2 regions of the Micromonospora sp. WMMD998 genome follow, and region 2 is predicted to be linked to the other one. Evidence: riboswitches for the same ligand, from Rfam matches in the RefSeq annotation. Region 2 holds a riboswitch; the other holds the start of a gene.
The links. A riboswitch is a leader RNA that binds a small molecule or an ion and turns the genes downstream of it on or off. The one in region 2 is predicted to bind cobalamin.

Region 1: it holds a riboswitch for cobalamin, as region 2 does, so the genes downstream of both, O7619_RS20680 (ribonucleoside-diphosphate reductase subunit alpha) here and metE (5-methyltetrahydropteroyltriglutamate--homocysteine S-methyltransferase) in region 2, are expected to answer to the same signal.

The regions. Positions count from the first base shown of each region.
Region 1 is NZ_CP120740.1:4,509,709-4,516,454, forward strand. Features, by position in the region: gene O7619_RS20675 (bifunctional copper resistance protein CopD/cytochrome c oxidase assembly protein) at 2-2,020, shown strand; cobalamin riboswitch at 2,237-2,449, shown strand; gene O7619_RS20680 (ribonucleoside-diphosphate reductase subunit alpha) at 2,572-4,917, shown strand; gene O7619_RS20685 (ribonucleotide-diphosphate reductase subunit beta) at 4,938-5,933, shown strand; gene O7619_RS20690 (hypothetical protein) at 5,993-6,746, opposite strand, start outside.
Region 2 is NZ_CP120740.1:5,007,545-5,014,290, forward strand. Features, by position in the region: gene O7619_RS22620 (arabinofuranosidase catalytic domain-containing protein) at 1-1,124, shown strand, start outside; partial or broken gene O7619_RS22625 (transposase) at 1,171-1,330, shown strand; gene O7619_RS22630 (hypothetical protein) at 1,535-1,789, opposite strand; gene O7619_RS22635 (LysE family translocator) at 2,272-2,895, opposite strand; gene O7619_RS22640 (acyl-CoA thioesterase) at 2,899-3,411, opposite strand; cobalamin riboswitch at 3,537-3,750, opposite strand; cobalamin riboswitch at 3,879-4,092, shown strand; gene metE (5-methyltetrahydropteroyltriglutamate--homocysteine S-methyltransferase) at 4,207-6,444, shown strand.

The DNA of each region.
Region 1 (6,746 bases), 500 kb from region 2:
GGTGGGAAGGTCGACCGGCCGACCGGGTGCCGGTGGCGGGGCGGGGCCGGTCGGCGGCTGGCTCGTCGGGCTGGTGGCGGTCGGCTCGGCGGTGGCCGTACTGCTGCTCGCGCTGCGGGCCGGCGGCGCGCTCGCCGCCGCGATCCCCGGTCTGCCCGACCCCGGGCCGGTCACCACCTGGGCGCTGCCGCCGGTCCGGCTGCTCGTCGACGGGCTGGCCACGCTCACCGTCGGATTCGCGGTGACCGCCGCGTTCCTGCTGCCGGGCGACGGTACGAGCGTGTCCGCGCACGGCTGGCTGCTGCTGCGCCGCGCCGGGCTGGCGGCGGCCGGCTGGGCGGTGGCCGCGCTGGCGCTGCTGGTGCTGACCGTTTCCGATCTGCTCGGCGTACCCCTGGACCGGCTCGGCACGGCGAGCGTGGTCAGTTTCGGCACGGACATCTCGCAGGGGCAGTCGTTGCTGGCGCAGGCGGGGCTGGCCGCGGTGGTGGCGGTGGCGGCCCGGGTCGGCGTGTCCCGCCGGACGGCCGCGCTGGTGTCGGCGCTCGCGCTGGTCGGGCTGCTGCCGCCGGCGTTGACCGGGCACGCCGCCGGGGCGGGCAACCACCAGATCGCGGTGTCCAGCCTGGCCCTGCACGTGCTCGCCGCCGCGCTGTGGGCCGGCGGCCTGGCCGCGCTGCTGATCATCAGGCGGAGCCGGCACCTGCCCGGGGCCGCCGCGCGCTACAGCCGGCTCGCGCTCGCCTGCTTCGGGACCGTCGCGGTCAGCGGGGTGGCGAACGCGGCGGTGCGCCTCGGCGCCGTCGACCAGCTCTGGCGGTCCGGCTACGGCGCGCTGGTGCTCGGCAAGTTGGGCGCGCTCGTGCTGCTCGGCCTGCTCGGCGCGGCGCACCGGCGGCGTACCCTGCCGGACCTGGCCGCCGGGCGGCGCGGCGCGTTCACCCGCCTGGCCGCCGGGGAACTTGTCGTCTTCGCCACCACGATCGGGCTCGCGGTGGCGTTGTCCCGCAGCCCGACGCCGGTGGTCGAGCCGGCGGACGCCGACCCGGTGACCGCGGTGCTCGGGTTCCCGATGCCGGCCGCGCCCACCGCGGCGCACCTGCTCGGGCAACCGCTGCCCGACCTGTTCTTCCTGACCGTGACCGTGGTCGGCGTCGGCGGCTACCTGGCCGGGGTGCGCCGGCTGCGCCGGGGCGGGCACCACTGGCCGGTGGCGCGCACCGCGAGCTGGATCGGTGGCCTGCTGGTGCTGGCCGCCGCCACCGGCCTCGGCTTCGCCCGCTACGCCTACGTGCTGTTCAGCGCGCACATGGCCCAGCACATGGTGCTGTCCATGGTGGTGCCGGTCCTGCTGGTCGGCGGCGCACCGGTCACCCTCGCCCTGCGGGCGCTGCGCCGCCCGACCGAGCCGGAGGTACGCGGGACCCGGGAGTGGTTGCTGCGCGCCCTGCACAGCCGGGTGACCCGGCTGCTCACCCACCCGCTGGTGGCGCTCGGCGTCTACGTGGCCGGGCTGTTCGGCCTCTACTTCAGCGACCTGCTCGGCACGCTGATGCGGTCCCACCTCGGCCACCTGGCCATGCTGGGGCACTTCGTGCTCTCCGGCTACCTGCTGTTCTGGGTGCTCATCGGCATCGATCCGGGGCGGCCCCGGCTCCCCCACCCGATCCTGGTGCTCCTGCACCTGGCCGCGATGATGGCGCACGGCTTCTTCGGCCTGGCGCTCATGCAGACCACCACCGTCATCGCCCCGGACTGGTATCTCGGCGTCCACCCGGACTGGGCGTCGTCGCTGCTGACGGACCAGAAGCTGGGCGCGGGCATCGCCTGGGCGTTCGGTGAGATTCCCGCCGCCGTCGTGATGGTCCTGCTGGTCCGGCAGTGGATCCGGGCCGACCAGCGCGAGCAGCGCCGGGTCGACCGGGCCGCCGACCGGGCCGAGGCGACCGGCGAGGACGACGACCTGGCCCGGTACAACGCGTTCCTGGCCGCCACCGCCCGCGGCGGCGACCGGAACTGATCGGGACGTCGGCGGGAACTTCCGCCCGGCGCGGGCCGACCATTCCAGCGGGAGACGGCAACCGCGCAGCGCCGCCCCACCCGCACCGACCGCCGCGTGCCGGAGTGTTAAGCGGGGGCCCCGCCTCTACCGAATGCGTTAAGCGGGGCCCCTTCCTTCGGGTCGACACGCGCGGGGGGCGAGATGTGGTGTTGCGTGGACACGGGCACCGCCATATATGGTGGTGCCGCAGCTGGTTCGGCCGCGCCCCGCGGGTGTGGTCGAGGCAAGAGGGAACCCGGTGCGAGTCCGGGACTGCCCCGCAGCGGTGAGTGGGAACGACCGCCGTCATCAGCACTGGGCCACCGGCCTGGGAAGCGACGGCCAGTAGGCGACCGAACCCGGTCCGGCCCGCGAGTCCGAAGACCTGCCAGCGCGCCGCGCGCCACCGCGCGCGGCGGTCGAAGGTCGCGCGGGACGACCGACGCCAGCAGCCGGGCCGGCCGTCGTGCCGCGCCCGTTGGCGTTCTCCCGCCGTCCGAGGCCATCGCCAGTGACAGCGAGGAGAGGTCATGACGGTCGTGCGGGAGAGCCCCCCGGAGCAGCGCCGGTCGGCGATGCGGGTCCGCAAGCGGGACGGCGACACCGAGCCGGTCGACGTCAACCGGATCGTCCGGGCGGTCGAGCGTTGGGTCGCCGACCTGGACCAGGTGGACCCGCTGCGGGTGGCCACCAAGACGATCAGCGGGTTGTACGACGGGGCGAGCACCGCCGAGCTGGACCGGTTGTCGATCCAGACCGCGGCGGAGCTGATCGGTGAGGAGCCGCAGTACTCGAAACTGGCGGCCCGGCTGCTGGCCGCGTACGTGCACGAGGAGGTCCGCGGGCAGCAGGTGGAGAGCTTCAGCCAGTCGATCGCGTACGGGCACGGTCTCGGGCTGGTCGGCGACGACACCGCCGCGTTCGTGGCCCGGCACGCCGGCGCGCTGGACGACGCCGTGGACCCCTCCGGCGACCTGCGGTTCGAATACTTCGGGCTGCGCACGGTGGCGGACCGCTACCTGCTGCGGCACCCGCAGTCGCGGCTGGTGGTGGAGACGCCGCAGTACTGGCTGCTGCGGGTGGCGTGCGGGCTGTCGCAGACGCCGGCCGAGGCGGTCGGCTTCTACCGGCTGATGTCCACCCTGGCCTACCTGCCCAGCTCCCCCACCCTGTTCAACTCCGGCACCCGGCACACCCAGATGTCGTCGTGCTTCCTGGTCGACTCGCCGCGCGACGAGTTGGACTCGATCTACGAGCGCTACCACCAGGTGGCGAAGCTGTCGAAGTTCTCCGGCGGCATCGGCATCTCCTGGTCGCGGGTGCGCGGCCGGGGCGCGTTGATCCGGGGCACGAACGGGCGCTCCAACGGCATCGTGCCGTTCCTCAAGACGCTCGACGCCGGGGTCGCGGCCGTCAACCAGGGCGGGCGGCGCAAGGGCGCGGCCTGCGTCTACCTGGAACCGTGGCACCCGGACGTGGAGGAGTTCCTGGAGCTGCGGGACAACACCGGCGAGGAGTCCCGGCGGACGCACAACCTCAACCTGGCCAACTGGATCCCGGACGAGTTCATGCGCCGGGTCGAGGCCGACGCCGACTGGTCGCTCATCGACCCGTCCGACGCGCCGGAGCTGCCCGACCTGTACGGGGAGGCGTTCGACGAGGCGTACCGGGCGGCGGAGAAGAAGGCCGTCCGGACGGTGAAGGCCCGGGACCTGTACGGGCGGATGATGCGCACGCTCGCGCAGACCGGCAACGGCTGGATGACGTTCAAGGACGCCGCGAACCGGCTGTCCAACCAGACCGGCGAGCCGGGGAACGTCATCCACCTGTCCAACCTGTGCACCGAGATCCTGGAGGTCAACGACGACGCCGAGACGGCGGTGTGCAACCTCGGCTCGGTGAACCTCGGCGCGCACGTCAGCGCCGGGGGCGTCGACTGGGAGAAGCTGCGGGCCACGGTGCGCACGGCGGTGGTCTTCCTCGACCGGGTGATCGACATCAACTACTACCCGGCCGCGCAGGCGGCGGCGTCGAACCCGCGCTGGCGGCCGGTCGGACTGGGGTTGATGGGCCTTCAGGACGCGCTCTTCACGCTGCGCCTGCCGTTCGACTCGGCGCAGGCGCGGGAGCTGTCCACCCGGGTGCAGGAGGAGATCTTCCTGACCGCGCTGGAGACGTCCGCCGGGCTGGCCGAACGGTTCGGCCCGCACCCGGCGTACGACCGGACCCGGGCCGCGAAGGGCGACCTGCACCCGGACCTGTGGGGCGCGGAGCCGTCGCAGACCGCCCGCTGGACGGCGCTGCGCGAGCGGATCGCCGCGCACGGGCTGCGCAACTCGCTGCTGGTGGCGATCGCGCCGACCGCCACCATCGCCTCGATCGCCGGCTGCTACGAGTGCATCGAGCCGCAGGTGTCCAACCTGTTCAAACGCGAGACCATGTCCGGCGAGTTCCTCCAGGTCAACACATATCTGGTGCGGGAGCTGAAGGCGCGCGGGCTGTGGACGCCGGCGATCCGGGACCGGATCAAGCGCGCGGAGGGCTCGGTGCAGGGCATCGACGAGTTGCCCGCCGAGGTGCGGGAGCTGTTCCGCACCGCGTGGGAGCTGCCGCAGCGGGCGCTCATCGACCTGGCCGCCGCCCGCGCGCCGTTCGTCGACCAGTCCCAGTCGCTGAACCTGTTCCTGAGCGCGCCGACGATCGGCAAGCTCTCCTCGATGTACCGGTACGCCTGGCAGGCCGGGCTGAAGACCACGTACTACCTGCGGTCGCGTCCCGCGACCCGGATCCAGCAGGCCACGGTGCCGGCCCCGGTCGTGGACGCGGCGGCGGCCTGTTCCCTGGAGAACCCCGAGAGCTGCGAGGCCTGCCAGTGACGCACACCGAGACCCGGCCCATGCTGCTCGACCCGGGCATGAACCTCACCCTGCGGCCGATGCGCTACCCGCACTTCTTCGACCGCTACCGGGACGCCATCCGCAACACCTGGACCGTCGAGGAGGTGGACCTGCACGCCGACCTGGCCGACCTGGACCGGCTCTCGCCGGCCGAACGGCACCTGGTGTCCCGGCTGGTGGCGTTCTTCGCCACCGGCGACACCATCGTCGCCAACAACCTGGTGCTCAACCTCTATCAGCACGTCAACTCCCCGGAGGGCCGGCTGTACCTGTCCCGGCAACTGTTCGAGGAGGCGGTGCACGTCCAGTTCTACCTGAACCTGCTGGATACCTACGTACCCGACGAGACCGAACGGTTCGCCGCGTTCGCGGCGGTGGAGAACATCCCGTCGATCGCCCGCAAGGCCGAGTTCTGCTTCCGGTGGATCGACTCGATCTTCGAGCTGCGGGAGCTGCGCACCCGGGCGGACCGGCGGGCGTTCCTGCTCAACCTGATCTGCTTCGCCGCGTGCATCGAGGGGCTGTTCTTCTACGGCGCGTTCGCCTACGTCTACTTCCTGCGCTCCCGGGGGCTGCTCAACGGGCTGGCGTCGGGCACCAACTGGGTGTTCCGCGACGAGTCGATGCACATGGCGTTCGCCTTCGACGTGGTGGACACGGTGCGCGCCGAGGAGCCGGACCTGTTCGACGCCGAGATGGAGCGGCAGGTGCGGGACATGCTCGCCGAGGCGGTGGAGTGCGAGGCGCAGTTCGCCGAGGACCTCCTCGGCCGGGGCGTGTCCGGGATGTCGCCGACGGACATGCGCGCGTACCTGCAACACGTCGCCGACCGTCGGCTGGCCGCGCTGGGCATCGCGCCGATGTACGGCAGCGCCAACCCGTTCGCGTTCATGGAGTTGCAGGACGTGCAGGAGCTGTCGAACTTCTTCGAGCGGCGGGTGTCGGCGTACCAGGTCGGGGTGACCGGCAGCGTCACCTTCGACGACGACTTCTGATAAGGAAGGGGCCCCGCTTAACGCATAGCGTATAGGCGGGGCCCCCGGTTAACACTCGGCTACTTCAGGAAGCGGTCGAGCGCCGCCTCGATGGTGCCGCTGTCCGGCGCCGCGTACGACTTCATCGTCGTCTTGTTGTAGGAGATGAAGCTGGGGCAGCGGGCGGTGGGCGCGGTCACCGTGCCGCCGTCGCCGATCTTCTCGCCGGTCTTGGCGGCGTGGAACGTCAGCGTGTAACGGGAGGAGATGTAGTCGACCGTGACGATCTTGCCGTCGGTGGCCTTGTACTGGCACTTCTTCGGCGCGCCCTCGCTGCCGTCGACCACCTTCAGGCAGCCGATCACCGACGCGCTGGCGAAGTCCGCCGACTTGACGTAGTAGCGCTTGTCCGAGCTGAACGACTTCTGCGACCAGTACGTCGGCCGGTCCGGGGCGTTGGAGAAGACGTACGCCTTGGCGTTCGACGGCCCGGTGTACGGAGCGGCGTTGAGGATCGAGCCGCCCTCGCAGACGGCGGACATCTCGCTCGAGTAGCGGGCGGTCAGCGCGTCGTTGCTGGGCGGCTCCTCCGGCCCGGTCGACTCCGGCGCCGACCCGGTGGGGGCCGGTGTCGACGTGTCCGGCCCGGGGGTGGTGCTGCCGGACGCGACAGGCGTCGGGTCGTCCTTGTCGTCCCCGCCGAACGCGACGTAGGCGAGCCCACCGCCGCAGCAGAGCAGCGTCAACGTCACCGCGCCGGCGGCGAGGCCGACGATCAGACCCTTCTTCGACCGGCCGGGCGGCGGGGCCGGCGCGAACGGCGCCGGCTGCCCC
Region 2 (6,746 bases):
CCGGCCGCAACAACCGCCTCACCCAGGCGCCTCCCGGCTACTGGCCCGGTCCCGCGCCGGGCGGATGGGACAACCTCGCCGACGCGAAGGCGGCCCCGATCACCATCGGCGGCCAGAAGGCGTACGGCGTGTACATCGCCCCCGGCACCGGCTACCGCAACAACAACACCAACGGCGTCGCGACCGGCGACCAGCCGGAGGGCATCTACGCGGTCGTCGACGGCACGCACTACAACCAGTGGTGCTGCTTCGACTACGGCAATGCGCAGACCGACGGCCAGGCCGACGCGCCCGCCATCATGGAGACCGTCTACTTCGGTGCCGACAAGCAGTGGGGCTACGGTGCGGGGGCCGGCCCGTGGATCATGGCCGACCTGGAGTGGGGGCTGTTCTCCGGGGTGAACGCGGGCTACAACAACATCGCGCCGATCAACCACCGCTTCGTGACCGCCATGGTCAAGGGTGAGTCGAACCACTGGGCGATCCGTGGCGGGAACGGCCAGTCAGGTGCTCTGACGACCTACTTCGACGGGCGACGTCCGAACGGGTACCACCCGATGAAGAAGGAGGGTGCGATCCTGCTCGGCATCGGCGGCGACAACAGCGTCTCCGGCCGGGGGACCTTCTACGAGGGTGTGCTGACCTCCGGCTACCCGACCGCGGCCACCGAGAACGCCGTACAGGCCAACATCGCCGCCGCCGGCTACGCCACCGCCGCAGGAGGCAACCCGCAACAGAACGTCCAGATCGTCGGCGGGCAGTCCGGCCGCTGCATCGACGTACCCAACGCCACCACCACCAACGGCACCCAGGTCCAACTCTGGGACTGCCTCGGCAACACCGCACAACGCTGGACCTACACCGCCAACAAGCAACTCCAGATACTCGGCAACAAATGCCTCGACGCCAGCGGCGCAGGCACGACCAACGGCACCCAAGCCATCATCTGGGACTGCAACGGCCAAACCAACCAACAATGGAACCTCAACGCCAACGGCACCATCACCGGCGTCCAATCCGGACTCTGCCTCGACGCCAGCGCCTACGGCACCGCCAACGGCACCAAGATCCACCTCTGGGCCTGCCACGGCGGCACCAACCAACAGTGGTCCACCCGCACCTGACCACACCCGCACACCACACACCGGCCATGCCGCCCCCGCTGAGAGCGGCCTCGAACGTGAGCGCGGCGCCGTAAACGCCGCGCTCACGTTCCCCTACAGCAACGGCCCCACCGAAGGCGTCAACACCAAGACCAAACGAATCGCACGTCAAATGCACGGACGAGCCGGCTTCACCCCTGCTCCGCCACCGCATCCTCCTCGGATAGCAGCACCCTCCGTCACCATGGCGCGGCCCGGGGACGGTGAGCAGTCCCACGCGCTCACTGCCACCGTTTATCAGGAACACCACGTCCTTCTCGCGCGAATCCTCGGTGCTCACCGGCTCTGAACCCGCATGGCCCGGCATCCCGGGTCGGCAATGATCGTGCCGCCTCGCTGCCTCTTGCAGGGCAGCTCAGATGGAGCCACGCCTACCCGCCAGATGGCGCCGCCACAAGGTCAGCACCGGGCCCGCCGCAGCAGCCGATGTGAGCCACCCCGTCAGCGTCATTCGTGGAGCTGCCACTTTCGATCTCGTCAACGGGGACGTGCTCCTTGCGGACGCAGCGCAGCTCGTCGCTGGCATCAAAGATCCCGTCGAGGTTCTCCACCGTCGAGTCGTGATGGTGGTCAGGCACCTCAGCGTTCAACGCCTCCAAGCTCCACCACGCGGCGTTCGTTTCCATGCTGGCACAGAGTACGGGCAGCAACGAGACGGGTCTCGCGAGGCGGCAACCACATTGCAGGGTGATGGTTCTGCTCGGCACAACGTCTACAGCGTCCTAGGACAGGAGGGTCAGTTGATGATTTCCCTGTGCGACCCCAATCTTGTTCAAGCCGGAGGTCTAGCTGCCGCTGGCAGGGCCCTCGTCGTCGATGGGTGCGGGCGTCGAGGACCCTGCTCTCAGCGTCGGGGTGGCGCGGCAACGTTCGGGGTGGCCGACCTGCCGCACCATCACGCGGTGTGCCAGAGCTGCGACGGCATGCGGCAGTTGACGGCCTCAGCGGTAGCGGGCACGGTCCACGGCGGCCCGGGCGGTCGACATCGAGGTGGATCCGGACGGGGGTAACGGCGGGGTGGTCGTGTACGGGCGGTGCGCGCCGTGCCGCGGCAGGACCACCTGACCGCAGCGGCCGGTCAACGGCCGCCCCACCAGGTGACGGCATGTCAGCCAACGGCCAACCGGACGCCGAGTGCGATGAACGCGACCGCACAGAGCCGGTTGATCCGCCGCGACCACCGCCGGTCGGCCAGCCGGCGGGCGAGCCGGCCGGCGCCCGCGCCGAGGGTGACGTCCACGGCGAGTTGCACGGTGACGAACAGGGCGCCGAGCAGGACGAGCTGCGCCGTGGCGTTGCCGGTTCGGGGGTCGACGAACTGGGGCAGGAACGCCACGCTGAACAGGATCATCTTGGGGTTGAGCAGGTTCGTCACCAGACCCCGCAGGAAGGCCCGACCGGGCGACGCGCCACGGTCCGGACCGGTGACGGCCACCGGATCGCGGTGGCGCGCGGCCCGGACACCCAACACGATCAGGTACGCGGCGCCGGCCCATCGGATGGCGGTGAACAGGACCGGTGAGGCGCTGATCAGCGTGGCCAGTCCCCCGACCACCGCCGCCACGTGCACGGCCTCCCCCGCGGCGACGCCCAGCGCGGCGACGACGCCCGACCGGGTGCCGTAGCGGGTGGCGTTGGCCAGCACGAACATCATGTCCGGGCCGGGGGTGACCATGAGGACGACGATCGCGACGAGGTAGCCGGCGAGGGCCGCCACGGACAGTCCGAGCATCGTTCAGCCCTCCCCGGCGCCGTCGAGCAGGGCTCGGCGCAGCGCCAGCCGGTGTTCTCGCCGGATCTGCGCCTCCCGGTAGCGTCGCCGGTCACCGTCGGTCTGCGGCAGCAGCGGCGGGACGGCGCGGGGGTCGCCGTGGTCGTCGACGGCCACCATCACCAGGTGTGCCGTCGCCACGTCGACCGGCGGCACCGCCCGGTCCCACCGGTCCGCGCTGACCTTTACCGCCACCTCCATCGAGCTGCGGCCGGCCCAGGTGATCCGGGCGTCGACGTGGACCACGTCGCCCACCCGGACCGCGCGCAGGAAGGCGGTCTCGTCGATGGCGGCGGTGACCGCCGGGCCGTCGGAGTGGCGCGCGGCGACCACCCCGGCGACCGAGTCGATCAGGTTGAGGATCCGGCCGCCGTGCACCGTACCCATCAGGTTGGTGTGGTGCTGGTCCATGATCTGCGACAGGGTCAGGTGCGACGCCGACGGTGGTCGTCCGGCGAGCGTGGTGGTGTCGGGCACTGTGCGGGTCCGTCCTCGATGCAGCGGACCGCCGACCGGAGGGCGCGCGTCGAGGGCACGCCGACGGATCGCGTACGACGTGTCACCCGCCCGGCCCACCCGCGAGGTCGACGGCAGCGCGCACCGGTGGTGCGCGCGGCGCGGGCAGGTCTTCGGACTCGCGGGCATGACCGGTCCCGGTCACCTACTTGCCGTCGCTTCCCAGGCCGGTGGCCCAGTGCTTCGTTGACGGCGGTCGTTCCCACTCACCGCTGCGGGGCAGTCCCGGACTTCCACCGGGTTCCCTCTTACGACACCCGGCCGTCGCCGACCGGATGAACCAACGCTACCGCCATCGTAGCCAGTCGTCCGAACGCGACCGGTGTGGCAGGTCGGGGCGGGTGACGCCGGTCTCGTCGCGTCCTGATCGGTGCCGTCGAGGTGTCCCGCGACTCGGACACGCCGCTCACCCGCCGCACCGTCGGCGTACGATCGTGCGCGGTGCTGGTTCGCCTTCCCGCTTTGGCGGGTGGGCGTCGTAAGAGGGAACCCGGTGCGAGACCGGGACTGCCCCGCAGCGGTGAGTGGGAACGACCGCCGTCATCGAAGCACTGGACCGCAGGGTCCGGGAAGCGACGGCCAGTAGGCGACCTCGTGTCATGCCCGCGAGTCCGAAGACCTGCCAGCGCTGCGTGCACCGTCCGGTGCGCGCCGTCGGCGGCCTCTCGGGAGGGCCAGGGCGGAAAGCCGGTACGCCCGTCGTATCCGCTTCTCCCTCCCGAGAGGTCGCCAGGCACCTCGAGGGAAGGACCACCCGTGACAACCTCATTCGGCCAGAGCACCGTGCCCGGCTACCCGCGCATCGGCGCGCGCCGCGAGCTGAAGAAGGCGGTCGAGGCCTACTGGGCCGGCACGCTCGACGCCGCCGGCCTGCACGAGACCGCCGCCGAGCTACGGGCGCAGGTGTGGCGGACACTGCGCGACGCCCGCCTGGACGCGATCCCGTCGAACACCTTCTCCTACTACGACCAGATGCTCGACACCGCCGTCGCCCTCGGCGCCGTCCCCCACCGGTTCGCCCGCCTCGGTCTCGACGAACTCGACACCTACTTCGCGATGGCCCGCGGCGTCGACACCGAACCGGCGCTGGAGCTGACCAAGTGGTTCGACACCAACTACCACTACCTGGTGCCGGAAATCGACCCCGACACCTCCTTCACCGCCCGACCGGCCAAGGCGCTGAGCGAGTACGCCGAGGCCCGCACCCTCGGCATCACCACCCGCCCGGTGCTGATCGGTCCGGCCACGTTCCTGCTGCTGGCCAAGGGCGTCGACCCGTTCGCCCGCCTCGACGACCTGGTCGACACCTACGCCGACCTCCTCGCCGCGCTCGCCGGGGCGGGTGTGCCGTGGGTGCAGCTCGACGAGCCCGCCTACGTCGCCGACCGCGCCGCGGCCGAGATCGACGGTCTCCACCGCGCCTACCGGCGCCTCGGTGACCTGCCGAACCGGCCGCGGATCTTCGTCGCCACCTACTTCGGTGAGCTCGCCGACGCCCTCCCGGCGCTGCTCGACACCCCGGTCGACGCCATCGGGGTCGACCTCGTCGCCGGTCCGGGAAACCTCGAACGACTGGCCGGCGTCGGCCCGCTGGGCGGGAAGACGATCGTCGCCGGGCTCGTCGACGGCCGCAACATCTGGCGTACCGATCTGCGGACCGCCGTCGCCGCCGGGGCCACCGTCGCCGCGCTGGCCGACCACGTCGCGGTGTCCACGTCCTGCTCCCTGCTGCACGTCCCGGTCGACCTGGCCGCGGAAACCCACCTGGACCCCCGGCTGTCCGCACGGCTCGCGTTCGCCCGGCAGAAGCTCGACGAGGTCGTCCTGCTCGGCCGCGCGCTGCGCGACGGCACCACCGTCCTGCCGGCGCCGCTGCCGGCCGCACCGGCGTCGTGGCGCCACGACGAGATCCGCGGCCGTCTCGCCGCGCTGCGCCCCGACGACCGCAGCCGCGGCACCTACCCCGACCGGGCCGCCCGCCAGCAGCACCGCCTCGCCCTGCCCGCGCTGCCCACCACCACGATCGGCTCCTTCCCCCAGACCCCCGAGCTACGCGCGGCACGCGCCGCCCACCGGGCCGGCACCCTCGACGACGCCGGCTACACCGCGCGGATGCGCGCCGAGGTCGCCCACGTCATCCAACTACAGGAGAACCTGGGCCTGGACGTCCTCGTGCACGGCGAGCCGGAACGCAACGACATGGTCCAGTACTTCGCCGAGCAGCTCGACGGGTTCGCCGCCACCGACCACGGCTGGGTGCAGTCCTACGGCACCCGCTGCGTACGCCCACCCGTCATCCACGGCGACGTCGCCCGCCGGGCGCCGATGACCGTCGCCTGGTCCACCTACGCCCAATCCCTGACCAGCAAACCGGTCAAGGGCATGCTCACCGGCCCGGTCACCATCCTCGCCTGGTCCTTCGTCCGCGACGACCAGCCGCTCGCCGCCACCGCCGACCAGGTCGCCCTCGCCCTGCGCGACGAGTGCCGCGACCTGGAGGCCGCCGGCATCCGCGTCATCCAGGTCGACGAACCCGCGCTGCGGGAAACCCTGCCGCTGCGCCGCGCCCACCAGCAGACCTACCTGGACTGGGCGGTCGGCGCGTTCCGGCTGGCCACCAGCGGCGTCGCCGACGACACCCAGATCCACACCCACCTGTGCTACTCCGAGTTCGGGGAGGTCATCGCCGCCATCGACGCCCTCGACGCCGACGTCACCAGCATCGAGGCGTCCCGCTCCAAGATGGAGATCCTCGACGACCTCGCCACCATCGGCTACCACCGCGGCGTCGGACCCGGCGTCTGGGACATCCACTCCCCCCGCGTACCGCCGCACGACGAGGTCGCCGACGCGCTGCGCCGCGCCGTCGCCGCGGTGCCCGCCCACCGGCTCTGGGTAAACCCCGACTGCGGCCTGAAGACCCGCGCCTACCCCGAGGTCGAGGCGTCCCTACGGCGCCTCGTCGCGGCGGCGGCCGAGGTACGGCAGGGCTGACGTCGTCGCCGGGTGGCCACGCGCGTCAGCGGTCACCCGGCCCGGCCGTTGGGCGACGTCCGGGCTCACCGCGATCCCCGTGCCGCGTCGCCGACAGCAGCACAGCCCACCGCCCGCGCGGTCGACGGACAGCCGAGAACAAACCGACACGACGCCGGGCAGCAGTCACCACAGGTCCCCTGTTGATCACCTGATGAAGTCGCCGAACTGTAGGGACCCGGATCAACAGAGGTAAAGATCCCTCACAAACTGTGGGGACGAATCGGGCAACAGGCTGCGGGACCCGGCAGGCGTCTCACTCA